Regions from separate parts of the Desulfosporosinus sp. BICA1-9 genome, predicted to be linked through region 1. Evidence: riboswitches for the same ligand, from Rfam matches in the RefSeq annotation. Region 1 holds a riboswitch; each other region holds the start of a gene.

Region 1 (3,870 bases):
TGAATGACCAGATGAATAGTTCCCAACACACGCAAGGAATGACTGGAACGAATAAACCGAACAAACCGAACAATTCTAACGCTTCTCAACAGCCAGCCCAAAAATCAAGCGGCAACAATATGATGGGATCCATGGGAAGATAAGTCCTAAGAAGTGGCATAAATGGAAAAAGAAAAGTAGTGGCTGAGGAAATCTAATCCTCAACCACTACTTTTATCTCTATAGGAAGCTGGACGATGAATTCAGTCTCTTGTCCGACTTTACTCTGTACGCCGATCGTGCCTTGATGGAGGTCCGTAATCTGGCGGACCAGCGCCAGACCAATTCCGGTTCCCCCTGTCTCACGGGTCCGAGATTTGTCAGCACGGTAAAAACGCTCGAATATTAAAGGCAGGTCGTCTTCTGAGATGACTATACCTGTGTTTCTAATCTTAATTACGGCAAAATCCGGTGTTTTTGTAAGCATCGGCTATTACTTCGGAAACCGTTGGCATTCTTATGCCTTCAAATGTCTGTCTCTGGGATGATCTTTGTCTTGTAACATTTATTCACATTTTCGCAAAACAATTTCATAGTTTGGTAAATGCCATTTAATATGCCTCCAGTATAATTGGCTTCGAGAGGAGGAGTAGTTCAAATCTCCAGGGAGGAGGCGATAATCTATGCAAATTCTATAAAATGATTTAATGTTAGAAATTTACGAAGGTAGAATTGTGTTTTCTTGCGCTGAAACAACGAGAGTGTTCCTAAATCTTATTAAGCCAAGGAGGAAAGATTTATGTTTATAACAAAAGATAAATTAGCAAAGATTGCCTTAGGTTCTATGATGACATCAGTTATGACTTTCGCGACATTAATGCCTGTCAGTGCTCATGAATTACAGCCCAATGCAGACAGGAATGCCAGTATGTCCATGCAAAGGGGAGTTCAGGAGGGCCTATTACCCTTATCCAACTTAGGTATTCTGGATAAAGCTGCAGCGCAGATTATCCCCCTGATGGGTGGACAAGTCGCCATATCTGACGGCGATGAACAAGTGGCAAACAGCGAAACTGCTACTACCACAACGGACCATGGCCAGGTGATAAATTGCGGAACTACCACTCCAGTGGACGAAGAGGAAGCGGTAGAAAATGAAACCGCTGCGCCAGTGGAGGAAGAGGAAGCGGTAGAAAATGAAGCTGCTGCTCCTACGGACGAAGGACAAACGGTGAATAGAATGTACGCTAAGCTCCTCACCTCTTACGATAAATTGCTGAGCATTTACGACCATCTGTTAAGTATTTTTGGAACAGCTTTCACCCACTAATCGGATTACCATAATAACGATCTACCAATTCTTAACACCTAGCTAGCACAGGAAGTATATTCCTAGTGCCAAAGGGTTGACATATTCTTAACTAACAACTTATAATAATGATAGAGGTTGTCAGTCGTTCCGACTAAATAGTTAAAGACGCGCTGAGTTCAGCACAAGTGGAAACGGGGGACCCATCATTTTGGGGTGAATCCGGCTTTTGCCGGTAGGGCTGTCTCTTTAGCCCGAATCTGTCAGCTAACTTCGGAAGCGCTTCCCAGAGAGAAAAAATCTTCTGTAAAGGGTCCTACGTCTAGTTCAACGTGGGACCCTTTACGCATTATTGAGAGAAGGACAAACTATAAACCTCCGGAACGGTCTAGTGACGACTTACCAACCTCGCCTGACTCTTTTGAGATGAACCCCTTAAACGTCAATTATCCTTTCGTACAACTAATTGGAGATATTATGGAAGTTACAAAGGAGGTAACAAAAATTGAAGGAAATTAAATTTAGAGTTTGGGACAAGGTTAGGCAGAAAATATTTAAGCCACAAGCTATAACATTTGATACACAAACTCTGGTTCCATTTGCCGTAAGTGTGCCCGGTCGTTCGTGGGAACCAGCCGGAAAATTTGAATTGCTACAGTGGACCGGTTTGCATGATGCCAATGGAACTGATGTCTATGAAGGTGATTTTATTAAAATTTCATCTGCAATTTACAAAGTGATTTGGAATAAATCAACAGCGAGTTTCGACCTTGTTGAACCAGGAAGCTCTTTAAATCGAAATATCAGTGATGTTGGGATTGGTGATATAGTAGGAAATCAGTATCAAAATGCTGATCTCCTCCGGTAATAGCTCCGTGATAGTAAATGCCAATATAACCAGAATTATAGGCAATTAGTACAATTCAGAGGAAAGATCGGTACCATCCCATCAAATACATAGATGGAAAAGGATACCGCTGAGGGAGGGAGAAATGGCGTATTGTGGTAAAGTTTTGATAGTTGACGACGACCAAAACGTATTGGAACTGGTCACGTTATATGGTGAAAGGGAAGGTTTTAAAGTCATCGGGGTAAGCAACGGTGACTTGGTTCTAGCCGCATTCGATCGGGAAAATCCTGATGTGGTAATACTGGATATCATGCTTCCGGGTCAGGACGGGCTTACTCTATGTCGCAATTTAAGGGCGGTACGCATGGTTCCCATAATCATGCTTACAGCCAAGGGAGAGGAAGCAGATCGTGTTTTAGGACTGGAAATGGGAGCCGATGACTACGTTTCCAAACCTTTCAGTCCCCGGGAACTGGTAGCCAGAATCAAAGCGCTACTGCGCCGTACCCAACCTGTGGATGCAGCGACGAATTGGAAATTGAAATATCCCGGGCTGGAAATCTTCGCCGATTCCAGGACAGTTTTGATTGATAGTCAAGAAATAGAAGTCACTCCCAGAGAATACGATTTGCTCTATTACCTGGCCCAGAATCCTCGCCGGGTTTTCAGCAGAGAGGAGCTGCTGGCGGCTGTCTGGGGATATGATTTCTTCGGTGATGAGCGTACGATAGATGTCCACATTCGCAGGCTGAGGACCAAGCTGGCACCTTTGCCGTTTGAATACTTGACAACTGTATGGGGTGTGGGATACCAATTTACACCTCCTGCCAAAGGGGGAGAGACCACGCCGTGAATACTTATCTACAGCAGGGCAGGGAAAAACTTCAGTTGGTAATCCGTGCCCTACGTCGGTTCTGGCTTATTAGTAAACGCTTACTACAGGAACAATTCAACAAAAATCTTTACACAAGGATTTTGTTTACCAATATAACGGCCTTTGTTATCGCTCTGATTGGCCTGATGATATTTTCCAGCTTTGTGGTAAAGCAGGTAAGCTATGATCAGGTCCAACAGGAATTGTTACGTGAGGCCAAACGAGTAAACTTTGCCTTACTCCAGCAGACGGACAGCGCGTGGAGTATTCCACCTGACAAGCGAACAAGCACTCAGGTCCAGGCACAACAGGACTTCTTGAAATATCTGGCTGATATCTTTGACGCTAAGATTACGATCTTTGACATGGAAGGAAAGATTACGGCCACCTCGGCAGAGCAGGAAATGGTGCCCGGTAGCAAGATAGAAGAAAAATACATCGATATACTCAAAAAAAGTCCAATTGCGACGACCCAGACAGTGGATACTGATACCGATCAGCCCATCTTTGCTGCAGTTGTGCCCATGGGGAACAACAAGGATGCCATTAAAAACGGTATCCTGCTGGAAAAGAAATCATTTAATCTCGACCTTGCTTTAAGCAAAATGCGTTTGTACATGATTATCGGGGGAATGGTCATCCTGCTGATTATTATTTTCATTTCCGTTTACCTGGCTATGTACATTTCCAGGCCAATTTCCCGTTTGACTACCACAGTGGCAGAGATCAGCAGAGGGAGTTATGTGTTGAGCGATAAGGACCAGCCTCTGGATGAAATCAACGACCTCGGCGGCCAGCTTAACAAATTGGCGGAAAGACTGCAGAAGGTACAGACCGAAAGTCGCAGGATGGAAGAAG
Region 2 (3,870 bases), on a different contig from region 1:
ACTCAGTGCTCTGATGGTCGGAATCCTCACTGGGTCCCCCCAAGCCGTTGTTGCGATCACTTTCCCGATTATTGCAGCTCTTGCACCAGGTAGTATTAATACAGCTACCACCGCGTACATCATGGGTATCGCCGGAGCGATGCTCTCGCCGGCGCATCTTTGCCTAATTGTAACGGGGGAATACTTCAAAGGAGACATCTTTAAGTCGCTACGCCCTGTACTGCTTCTCGAAGGCATCATCCTTATGATTGTTATGGTAACTTACTTTGTATAAAAGGGCATACTGATAGAAGAATGACAAAGGAAGCTGCGCTAATCATTAGATGATGCATCTCAAGCTCTTTTGGAACTTGACAATACTACGTTAATTCCATTCATGCTCATCGAAACGGATTATAAGAGAAATAGGAAATAGGTCTGAAATAAAGAGACAATGGTGCCATCTAGCATCATTTCCTTAGGATATCCTGTCGAAACTATACAAGCTACGGACCGATACGATGAAACCTGTATTCATCGAGAAATTTGGTGAAACTGCCATCCGAATGTGATTTAGGGTGTTCAAAAGCCCTCTTGGGCCGTAATAATTCACGGTACAGAGGGCTTTATCTTTATATTGCTATACTTTTGGGGCGAGCATTTGAAAAAAACGCTTAACACTAATACCGGTTACCACGTGGTAACCGGTATTAGTACATATTCAATCTCTAATATCTGCGTGCCCCGAGGTAACGGGAGGCGTAAAAGCTATCACTAAGGCTTGATACTTTTACATTACTATTAGGGTTACTGGCATGAACAAAACGTCCTCCTCCGGTATAAATGCCCACATGTGATGCACCCTTAGCATAGGTTGTAAAGAATACTAAATCACCGGGCACAAGACCATCTCTGCCCACTGCAGTTCCTGAAGCGAATTGGCTGAACGATGTACGAGGGAGGGATATCCCAGCACCTGCCAAGACATACTTGGTAAAACCTGAACAGTCAAAGCCACTGCGTGTTGTTCCGCCAAAAACATAGGGCGTCCCTTGCAAACTAAGGGCGAAATCTACGATGCTTGAAGAACCACCGCTTCCACGAGAAGCTGCGTAAGCGACAGTGACAGGCCGACTATTGGGGCCTTTAGCGATTACTTGATTGACAGGAGCTTGAATGACTTTTTCATCGACTACCTGCTTAGTAACGTCAATCCCATTCTTTTGCACATAAGAATATGTAACTAATTTTGAGCCATTACTACCTTGAGTAATGACTTTTGTTTTGCCGTATCCTAAACTGTTATCAGATTTTGTTACGACATCATAGGGGATTGTCTCTGGACCCGAATAGGTTCCCTGACTCACGACAGTAAGATAGGGTGTTGAATCCACAAGCTTAATAATTTGGCCGGGTTGCAACTTTGTATCTTTAGTTGCTCCTGGATTACCGGCTAATACTTCATCTGTCAACATATTATTTTTGCGCGCAATAAGCCACCAAGAATCGTTGGCTAGGACAGTATAATCCTTTGTCCTTATTTTACCATCAACTAACTTCTTAAAAGCTTGATCAACTTGGATCATTTGATCTGGTTGGACCTCTGTCTCTTCGACATGAACCTCTTCGGCAAAACTAACCGAAGTGACCTTATTTTCCTCACTGGGTTTAACATAATAGGATTCATAGTCTTTAAGAACTTTATCGGAATCTTCTTTGCTGGGTAAAACTGCAATTACAGAACCATCTGCTTCTAACTTATAACCATCAAGATAAAATCCCAATTTATCTTCCAATGTCTGTTCGCTTAAAGCAGAGTCATCATAGGCTGTTCGATTTACCCTAACCTTTTCATAGGTAATTTGGTCATGGGTTTTGGCAATCAGCCCGAAGGGCTTGCCATGTTCTTCTAGAATCGTTTCAACCAGATTATTACCCGTATTAACATCACGAACTAAGCCAATCTCTTGACCGTTAATCATTACGACAGCCGCAGAAGTCGTTGTCGAAAGATAATTGGTCAGTCCTCCAGTTAGGATAATTGTAATTGCTAGACCACCGATGACTTTCGGTGATTTCCATGATATTTTTTGGAGAGTGTTACGGAAAGATTGTTTGAAATCGAGTTGCATTGTTTTTCACCTTTCATAGCTTACGAGGTTAGTTGACGGATTCGGGCAAGAAGGTGTAAGCCCGACGCGTATAATGCGCGTTTCACCCCATAAAAATATCCCCCGCTCTAGATGAATCTAGATTCAGCCTTATTTTTCCTTTTTACGGCACATCATAAATTATTCGACGAAATATGCAAATGTCCTTTAAATAATTTTATGTAAAACTTGGTAAAATAGTTCATCTTACACTAAAAAAACCCCCACTTCTTGTAAGTGGGAGTTTCATTTGATGGGGTGAATGAGTTCACTGGGCGCCATTGACATTGATAAAAGGAACAGCGCCACCAGTAACATTTGGAAGTTTACCATCCCATTTTTCAATGGCTTTAATTTGAGCTTCAATTTCTCTTAGCTTAACAAGTTCCGGGGTGACTTCTTGTTTTTGGAGACGTAACGATTCAGCTTCAGCTTTAGCTTGCTCGATTTTCTGTTTAGCCTCAATTTCGATTCTCTGAAGATCAAGATTGGCTTTTAAAGCTCGCTGCTCAGCAATTTGTTTTTGCTCGATTGCGTTATTGAACTCCTCACTGAATTTGAATTCTGTAATGTTAATTTCATCAAGAATCATATAATAAGTGGATAATTTTGACGACAGTGTCTCTTTGATCTTGGAACTAACTTCTGAACGTTTTGAGATCAGCTCCTCAGCAGTGTATTGGGCAGTAACCGCTTTTACTGCTTCGCCGATGGCGGGATCTACAATTCGATCTCCATAGGATAAACCTACACTTTGATACAGCTTATTCGCTGCACTGGGCTCAAGGTGAAAGTTAACTGCGACAGTTGTGGTAACGATTTGTAGGTCTTTTGAAGCGGCCGTTTGATCGGATTGAGATTTTTGGACTCGTACATCAACATGGATCACGTCTTGAATGAAGGGGATCTTAAAATGAATCCCTTCAGTTAAAACGATCGGGCTCACTGCCCCTAATTGAAGAACGATGCCTCTTTGACCTGCATTCACGATGACAAAGGCATTTAGCCCCAAGAAAATAAGGACTAGAAGCACTAGGCCAGATGTGATAAGGCTTTTACTCATTTTAGGTTTTGGAATCATATTGACAACCTTTGAAGAATCCAGTTGGGTGCCCTCCTCTCATTTATATCGAGTAGATTATTTTCTGCTTTTCCCTGACCTTAGGTAAGATTCCCGTTTATCAAGAACGCGATATTTATTAGTACTCTTTTTTGCAATAAGTATGACGAATTTATTTGAAAGAGGAGGACATTCGATGCCGTCTAAGGTCAGCACGAGGTATAGATATAAAGCAACTAGATGTAGTAATATAGTAAATAATTGAAAAGTAGAAAATGGAGGAATTAGCTAAGGAAGTTACTAGCACAACATCTTTTCCACTCATCTGGAGATCCTGAGCAATTTTCCAGAAATGATTTCCCTGAACTGGCTCCAATAGAACCTCCATATTGCCCCCACAAACAGCGATTCCAGCAGTAATAGTCTCCTGATTAATTTCTAGGCGATGTATTTCAGTGCTTGCTTCACTTTCAGCAGTCGACAACGCCAGTGCCTGTTTTGTGATCAGTTTTTCTGCAGTTCCTCCTCCAATAGTTCCTATTGTTTGGCCAGTCTCCATGACCAACATTTGGGTACCCAGATCACGTGGTGTCGAACCCTCAGTGCGGATAATCGTCGCAAGTACAGCCTTTACTTGAGTATTTTGAGCATTTATAATAGCCTGTATTATTGTTTCATCCA
Region 3 (3,870 bases), on a different contig from region 1:
TGTTTGATCAGGCTGAGTGGTTTCTACCTGCTCAACTTCGGTGCTTGTGACATCATTGTTGTTCATATAGGCCTGTGCAGTCGAAGCTTTTGGCTGCATATCCGTGGTATTTTTGCCAATTGTAGTAGCGTTTACGATCCCTGCCAATCCAAGTACCATAACCATTGATAATGAAACCATTAAAACTCTCTTCTTCATAATTCATTCAAATCCTTTCATAATTCGTAACTTGGTGTTTACTTTGTAACTCTAATACTTGAAGCAATTTGTGATCTTCAGTCTGGCTGTCACCTCCTGTAGTCGCTAAAGTATTCGTACACCTGTTTAATTATCAAGGGGTAGGTTGAAAAAATTTTTTAAAAGTCAGGCATGAGACTGAATTCATCGTCCAGCTTCCATAAGAGATCAAAGTGGCTGAGGAATAGCTCCTCAGCCACTTTTATTTAGAACATATGCGATATCAGATTCACCAACTCATGGACAAAAATCTGTCGCCTCAGTTGATTCTGCCTTAGAATATATATGGATCTCAGCATATTGTTACTCCAGATGTTTAGTCTATTAACTGTTTATGACTTTATAACCAGCATCTTCTACGGCCTTAATAAGTAATGAACGTTCAGTCGTTCCTAAAACTACTGCTTGTTTACTAGCTAAATCGACTTCTGCTTGAGTAACACCAGGTACATTTGATAACGCTTTTTCAACTGAACTCTTGCAGTGACCACAAGTCATTCCCTCAATTTTTAATACAGTACCATCTTGTGGATTCAACGCATTCCCTCCAGAATGACCTTTATTCGAATGTCCACAGCAACCACTCATTTCAACATCTCTCCTTTTTTAAAAGGTAAAATCTTTGGCTTGTTATCTCCCTTTGCAATGAACCAAATATATCGTACAAACTGGTGTTATGATTCCAAAAATCAGCTCAAAATATCCTTATTTAAAGTTAGAACTTGAATTAACACAATTTAATTTTGTAAGGAACACAATTCATTGCCAACTTAAACACAACGGAGTCTTGAAGTCGGGGTCTTCTTGCTAACGTTTGATAAAATTATGTTCAAAAAAACCGTAAATTTCTCATGAAGAAAGGACCCTGATTGATGTTCAGGATCCCTTCTTATATGCAACGCATCCAACTGTCCGGCATTACTAGTCTACATTTTCTTATCGAATCCGTCGAGCGCCTAGATAACGTTTTGCCCAATAGCTATCCGACAAGCTCTGAATATCTACTCCTTTACTAGCAGCTCCGATTGTACGCCCTCCACCAATATATATCCTCACATCCGTAGCACCAGGGGCATAGGTTTGGAAAAAAACGAGATCTCCAGGTCTTAACTCATTACGGCTGACAGGTGTGCCAAGTTTGTACTGATCGGCGGCAACTCGAGGTAGAGTAATCCCGGAAGCTTTGAACACATATTGCACAAATCCGGAACAATCAAATCCTTTTAGACTCGTTCCGCCCCAAACATAAGGAATCCCTTGTAAACTTAGGGCACGGCTAATGAGCTTGTCAACATCTAAACTTCCCCTAGACACTTGGGATACTGGAACCTGTTTAGTCCCAGAGGCCACCTTCAGCGAAGAAGCGCTAGGCTTTTTAACGGTCTGAGGTTTTTGAGTCGTCTTGTCCACGGTCGCTGGAGTTTTCGTTTCAACAGGAGTTGACGTTTGCTTTTCGTCAGGAAGATTATTACTTTCAGGTTGTGACACGTTCGTTTTGACCTCGATCTTAGGTGTCCAATTAAATGCCTCACGCATTCTCTCAGAATATACTTTCGATGTGGAAACTGCTAAAGAAGGATTTTTGAGTAAGGTAGTTTGAACTGTATCAAACTTTGGGACATCCTGAGAATTGAGCATTGCAGCTTGAGATGGGGTTATCCCCGTTAAGCTGCTTGTCAAAATAACACCCGCAAGGGCAACCCCACTAAACCACTTTTTCTTGGGAATTAACACTAAGTTGTCCACCTTTCTTTACTTACGAGGTTAGTTGACGGATTCGGGCTAAGGTGTAAGCCCTACATGTTCTACACATGATTCACCCCACATGAAATCCCCCGTTCTGAGCATCCAAAAGCTCAGATTCAGCACTTTAATTATTATGTTTCACATTAAAGGTAATGTAAGAATGGAATGAAACGATCTCAACCCCCTTCTGAATACCACTTAATGATACTACACAAATATGAATTCCCCATGAACGGGAATCTCTAATTGACGATCACTTCACGCGAACCTATTCTCAGACTCGAACATATACTTTCCTAAAATGCTAAAGGACGTGAACGGATATGGTGGTCTCGCCAGATCTCCCCAGCTTACCCTTTATTTTGAGAAATGGAGTAAAATACTTTGAGTTAATTGCCCAACCCGTACAACGGGAGATTCTTCCTGGACTCTACATTAATGCTTGGGGATATAATGGTAGTACACCCGGACCGACTATCCATGTTTATCCAGGGGACTTTGTCAATATTCGTGTTTTCAACAGGCTTCCCGAATCAACTAGCGTGCACTGGCACGGTTTAGATGTTCCAAACGTCATGGATGGTGCCCCTGGTATGACAACTAGCCCTGAGATTGGACCCGGAAACTATTTTGACTATCAATTTCAGATTAATAATCCACCCGGTACTCACATGTATCACGCTCATTTGGATGCGCTGCGTCAGGAAATGATGGGCCTACAAGGCGGCCTGATTATTTTGGAACCAGACCAACCAAGCTGCGTTCATCGTGATTACTTCCTCATGTTCCAGGAGTTCCATGTCGACAAACAGCCCATGCGAGGATATACACCCGGTGTCTATGATCTCGATCCTTACAATATGGACTATAATTTCTTTACAATTAATGGGCGATGTTTTCCAGACACCACGCCACTAGAAGTCTGTATTGGTGAGAATGTTCGCATTCGTTTGAGTAATGCCATGGAAACCGCCCACCCAATCCATCTCCACGGCCATCAATTCTATGTAACCGCTTCTGATGGCAACACGATTCCTCTTGGTCAACGACTTTTGCGAAGCAATATATTAGTTGCTTCTGGAGATACTTGGGATATTGAGTTTTCGGCTAATAATCCCGGTCAGTGGCCTTTTCACTGCCATATACCGCACCATATGACCAATAACATGTCTAAATCGGGAGGCGGGATGATGACAACGGTTCTTTATAAACAGTGAACTCGTTCAGCTAAAGCTGAACATCGAGGCTTCAGGTACGAAAGCCTCCTGAGACGATAGTCTCCAGTAACGAAAGCCTCCGGTAACGATATTCTCCAGTACGATAGTCTCCAGTGGAGAGTATCGCCGAAGCCGCAAACCCTCAAAGGAATACCTACCGGCGTAGGATAGAGTATCGCCGAAAGCGCACAGTCTTTAACAAATACATTCGCGCTGAGGATTGGTTTCGCCGAAGCAGTCTATCCAATAAGGAACACTCCGCGGCGAAGGATGGACTCTAACCCCACCTCTGAAGTTTACGAAGAACTTGCTAGATAACAAACAACGGTATGTCTGGTACTAAAGAGAGAATAGCTGTTAGCTAATAAAAAAGGGCAGTTTCTCCCATGGGGTAACTGCCCTTTTGTTGCTTTCGCTGGCCAATTCCCTTTTTACTTTGCGTCAATAGTATTTAGAATCGGTCCCTGCCAGTTTTCAAACCAAACCTGACCTGTGTATCCATTAACATCAAGTTCCGCGTAATCCTTACCATCTTTCTGAACCATAAATTCATAGTAACCAGGAGCCAGTTCCGGTTTTCCGATTGAATATCCTTGGCCCAATTTGGATACGAACTCTTGAGCACTCTTCGTGGCCTGTTCTTCGCTGACTGTAACCGCCCCGTTATTTC
Region 4 (3,870 bases), on a different contig from region 1:
GCCGAGTAAAAAGAACTTGAGTATACTGCGTATTTATGTTAGTCTAATGTCCAAAATAAGAAAAGATCCGTAAAAAAGGGAGGAACAACCATGACTTCTCCACGTGAAGAGTCTAACCGTGCAATCATTACGGTATTGGGTCGTGATCAAATAGGAATTATCGCTTGGGTAACTGGACGCCTTGCGGAATATCGTGTCAATATTTTAGATATTAGCCAAACCATCGTGAATGGATATTTCACGATGATCATGGTTGTAGATCTAGAACCAGCCACCTTGGAACTTGTCGCCCTAGCACGTACACTAGATCAAGAGGGAAACGATAAAGGCTTACAAGTGAAGGTGCAACACGAAGATATTTTTACGTTCATGCATCGAATCTAACTCAAGAGACTCTAAGTTACTTTAGATATGGGATAGTGGAGGGAAATCATGACAATCACGTTTGCACGAGAGGAAATCCAACAAACGATTAAAATGATCCATGAAGAGAATCTGGATATTCGAACTATTACGATGGGAATCAGTCTTCTGGATTGTGGTTCAGAAGAAATTAGCCGGATGGAAACTAAGGTATATGATAAGATTACAAAATATGCTGGAAAATTAGTGGCAGTAGGTGAGCAAATTTCTGCACGGTATGGGATTCCTATTATTAATAAACGTGTATCTGTCACACCGATAGCGATCGCGGCTGCCCACTTAAATACCGAAGAGATGGTAAGGATCGCTAAAGCATTAGATCGAGCCGCACGCGAGTCGGGGATTAATTTTATTGGAGGCTTTTCTGCGCTGGTTCAAAAAGGCTTCACTGCAGGAGATTTGGCACTGATAGATGCCATACCTCAAGCACTTAGTGAAACAGAATTTGTTTGCTCATCAGTCAATATTGGAACCACTAAAGCTGGGATTAACATGGATGCCGTGTTGAAAATGGGTAATGTGATTCTGAAATGTGCTCAACTTACGGCGGACAAAGATGGTCTTGCTGCCGCAAAATTAGTGGTGTTTTGTAATGCTCCTGAGGATAATCCTTTCATGGCAGGGGCTTTCCATGGTGTAGGAGAACCAGAAAGTGTTATTAATGTAGGTGTAAGTGGCCCTGGTGTTGTGGCTAAGGTAGTTAAAGAATTCCCAGAAGCGGATTTCGGTGAATTATCCAATTTAATTAAACAAACAGCCTTTAAAATCACTCGCATGGGAGAGTTGATAGGCCGGGCTGCTTCAAAGATCTTAAATGTTCCCTTTGGAATTGTCGATCTTTCTCTGGCACCGACCCCTGCAATTGGAGACAGCGTTGCAGAAATTCTTGAAAACATGGGTCTTGAACGCTGCGGAACTCATGGAACAACGGCAGCCTTGGCATTGCTTAATGATGCGGTTAAAAAAGGTGGAGCAATGGCTTCGTCACACGTGGGTGGGTTAAGTGGTGCGTTTATCCCTGTCTCAGAGGATGCGGGAATGGTCGAAGCAGTTGAAGTAGGGGCCTTGACTCTTGATAAGTTGGAAGCGATGACCTGTGTCTGTTCAGTCGGTCTAGATATGATAGCCCTACCAGGAGATGTAACTGCAGAGACCATTGCGGCCATCATTGCGGATGAGGCAGCAATTGGGATGATTAATAAAAAAACGACTGCAGTACGTTTGATTCCTGCGATAGGCAAAAAGGCAGGGGATCGAGTAGAATTTGGAGGATTGCTCGGTGGGGCACCTGTAATGGCTATCCATCCCTTTTCATCAAGCATGTTTGTCAACCGTGGAGGTCGTATTCCTGCACCGATCATTAGCCTTACCAATTAAAATAAGTCTCTCAAACAGACAGGGTTTCTCAACCGAGAGCCCCTGTCTGTTTTGGCGAGGTAAATAATGGATTGTATGGCTTGCTGTATTTGGGATACACTGTAGTCGTTAGATCAGCTTTTCGCCATCACGCCGCTCTATACTCGAAGATACTTGTTCGAGTATAGAGATTAGCCAATTTCCTATTGGACAGGTAGATATTTCCTTTAGATTCGTGCAGGAATCTTTAGGTTTGTCTCGAATAGTATATTTTATAGTAAAAGCTGAATCCAGTTGTATGACATTGGAGCGGGGGATTATCATTGGGGTGAATCACGTGGCTCTTTCACGTGTAGGGCTAACACCTACTGCCCGAATCCGTCAACTAACCTCGTAAGCTAAGAAGGGTGGATATAACTTGTTGGTTTCCTCATCTACGTTTAGGTGGTTAGGAAGCGTTACTTTGGCTGGCTTGCTTTTAGCAAGTAGTATTCCTGCATTGGCTACAACAGAAATTAAAACGACAACTATAGATCCCTCGAAGCCCTTGCTTGTAACTTCTGCTTCGACGTCCATAATAAAAGGGACCTATACTCAAGTCGTACGCAAGCAAATGCAATGGATTGCTAGTCCTGTGAAAGTTGCTGCTGAGGAAGTAGTTGCTTCTGAATCAGTTAAATCAGTTCCCGCTCCTAGTGCTTCAGTCACAGTTGCCCAAAAATTAACGGAGCCTAGAAAACCAGAGCAACCAGAGCAAGCAGTGCAAGTGGTTGCTGCTCAAGCTCCGAAATCCTCTAATAACAAGCCCGAACCCGTTCAGATTGCAGCTGCCCCAAAACAACAGGTTTCTCGATCTGTGAGTTCTAATCTTGTTGATAATGCACTAAGCCTACAAGGCGTTCCCTATGTCTTTGGAGGTTCAAGCACTAAAGGGTTTGATTGTTCGGGATATACGCAGTATGTTTTTAAGGGCTCAGGAAGTTCATTGCCAAGAAGTTCCTATGATCAATTTAATGAAGGCTCATCTCTGCAACGCGAGAATCTTCAATCGGGTGATTTAGTGTTTTTCACCACCTACGCTAAGGGTCCTTCCCATGTGGGTATTTACATTGGCGGTGGAAGTTTTGTCCATGCGTCTAATAGTGGTGTGACTACGACAAGCCTTAGTGATAGTTATTATGCAGGTCGTTATCTAGGTGCACGTCGTGTGAACTAGAAGCAACTACTTAATCAAAAAACAACAGGAACTTTACGTTCTTGTTGTTTTTTGTTCGTTGAGCTCTAGTCAAACGAATTCTTGTGATTATAATCGAGGTAACCAAGGAATGGGCTGATATTTCGCACATTCTCCACCTGGTTTAACATTTGGAAAAAGAGGATTTTGAATAAAGGAATCCGTCACAGAACATTGATGAGTTCTCTTGCAGTAACATTTCCGGCATTGTTCAACTCGATAATTTAGAATCATCTTAGGAGTCTTCCTTTCGAAAATAGTCATAGATAAGAGTGGCAGCATTCAGTGGTAATCCTGCAGCTTTAAGCTCATTGATACCTGCTTGTTGAATATCGTCAAGGGATGGAAAGTGCCGTAACAGGCTTTGTTTGCGTTTGGGTCCGATACCCGGAATGTTGTCAAGTGCTGAAAGTGTCATATTTTTAGCGCGTTGTTGGCGATGAAACGTAATGGCAAAACGATGGACTTCGTCTTGGATTCGAGTGAGTAAATGGAAAGCTGAATGATTTTTGGATAAAGGCACTGCATTACCATTGCTATCAAGAAGTCCGTGGGTTTGATGTCGGTCATTTTTAACCATTCCGGCAACGGGGATGGTTAAATTTAAGCCTTGTAGAACCTTTAAGGCTGCCTTAATTTGTCCTTTTCCGCCATCGACTAAGATTAAGTCAGGTAAGGGGCTTTTTTCTGATACTAACCTATTATATCGTCTCATAATAACTTGCCCCATGGCAGCTGTATCATCCGATGTTTCCATGGGCAGGATTTTATATTTTCGGTACCCTCTGCGCTGGGGTTTACCCTCCATAAACTGAACCATACCGGCAACGGTTTGTGTGCCAGAGGTATTCGAAATA

What was found. Region 1 has a riboswitch for cyclic di-AMP ahead of JL57_RS20425 (YopX family protein). Riboswitches for the same ligand answer to the same signal wherever they lie in the genome.
Region 2: another riboswitch for cyclic di-AMP. It lies ahead of JL57_RS23400 (NlpC/P60 family protein); the one in region 1 lies ahead of JL57_RS20425 (YopX family protein).
Region 3: another riboswitch for cyclic di-AMP. It lies ahead of JL57_RS14825 (C40 family peptidase); the one in region 1 lies ahead of JL57_RS20425 (YopX family protein).
Region 4: another riboswitch for cyclic di-AMP. It lies ahead of JL57_RS07560 (C40 family peptidase); the one in region 1 lies ahead of JL57_RS20425 (YopX family protein).

The regions. Positions count from the first base shown of each region.
Region 1 covers NZ_JUEE01000162.1:196-4,065, forward strand. The annotation lists partial or broken gene JL57_RS20405 (hypothetical protein) at 1-143, shown strand, start outside; partial or broken gene JL57_RS20410 (sensor histidine kinase) at 194-463, opposite strand; gene JL57_RS20415 (hypothetical protein) at 779-1,309, shown strand; cyclic di-AMP (ydaO/yuaA leader) riboswitch at 1,450-1,587, shown strand; gene JL57_RS20425 (YopX family protein) at 1,794-2,156, shown strand; gene JL57_RS20430 (response regulator transcription factor) at 2,281-2,991, shown strand; gene JL57_RS20435 (HAMP domain-containing sensor histidine kinase) at 2,988-3,870, shown strand, end outside.
Region 2 covers NZ_JUEE01000188.1:19,549-23,418, reverse strand. The annotation lists gene JL57_RS23405 (DUF401 family protein) at 1-274, shown strand, start outside; gene JL57_RS23400 (NlpC/P60 family protein) at 708-2,111, opposite strand; cyclic di-AMP (ydaO/yuaA leader) riboswitch at 2,114-2,250, opposite strand; gene JL57_RS23395 (prohibitin family protein) at 2,398-3,234, opposite strand; gene JL57_RS23390 (XdhC family protein) at 3,362-3,870, opposite strand, start outside.
Region 3 covers NZ_JUEE01000124.1:3,285-7,154, reverse strand. The annotation lists gene JL57_RS14835 (hypothetical protein) at 1-198, opposite strand, end outside; gene JL57_RS14830 (heavy-metal-associated domain-containing protein) at 562-825, opposite strand; gene JL57_RS14825 (C40 family peptidase) at 1,174-1,971, opposite strand; cyclic di-AMP (ydaO/yuaA leader) riboswitch at 1,976-2,115, opposite strand; gene JL57_RS14820 (multicopper oxidase family protein) at 2,307-3,200, shown strand; gene JL57_RS14815 (hypothetical protein) at 3,632-3,870, opposite strand, start outside.
Region 4 covers NZ_JUEE01000057.1:16,826-20,695, reverse strand. The annotation lists gene JL57_RS07570 (ACT domain-containing protein) at 91-384, shown strand; gene JL57_RS07565 (PFL family protein) at 433-1,800, shown strand; cyclic di-AMP (ydaO/yuaA leader) riboswitch at 2,052-2,194, shown strand; gene JL57_RS07560 (C40 family peptidase) at 2,243-2,995, shown strand; gene uvrC (excinuclease ABC subunit UvrC) at 3,249-3,870, opposite strand, start outside.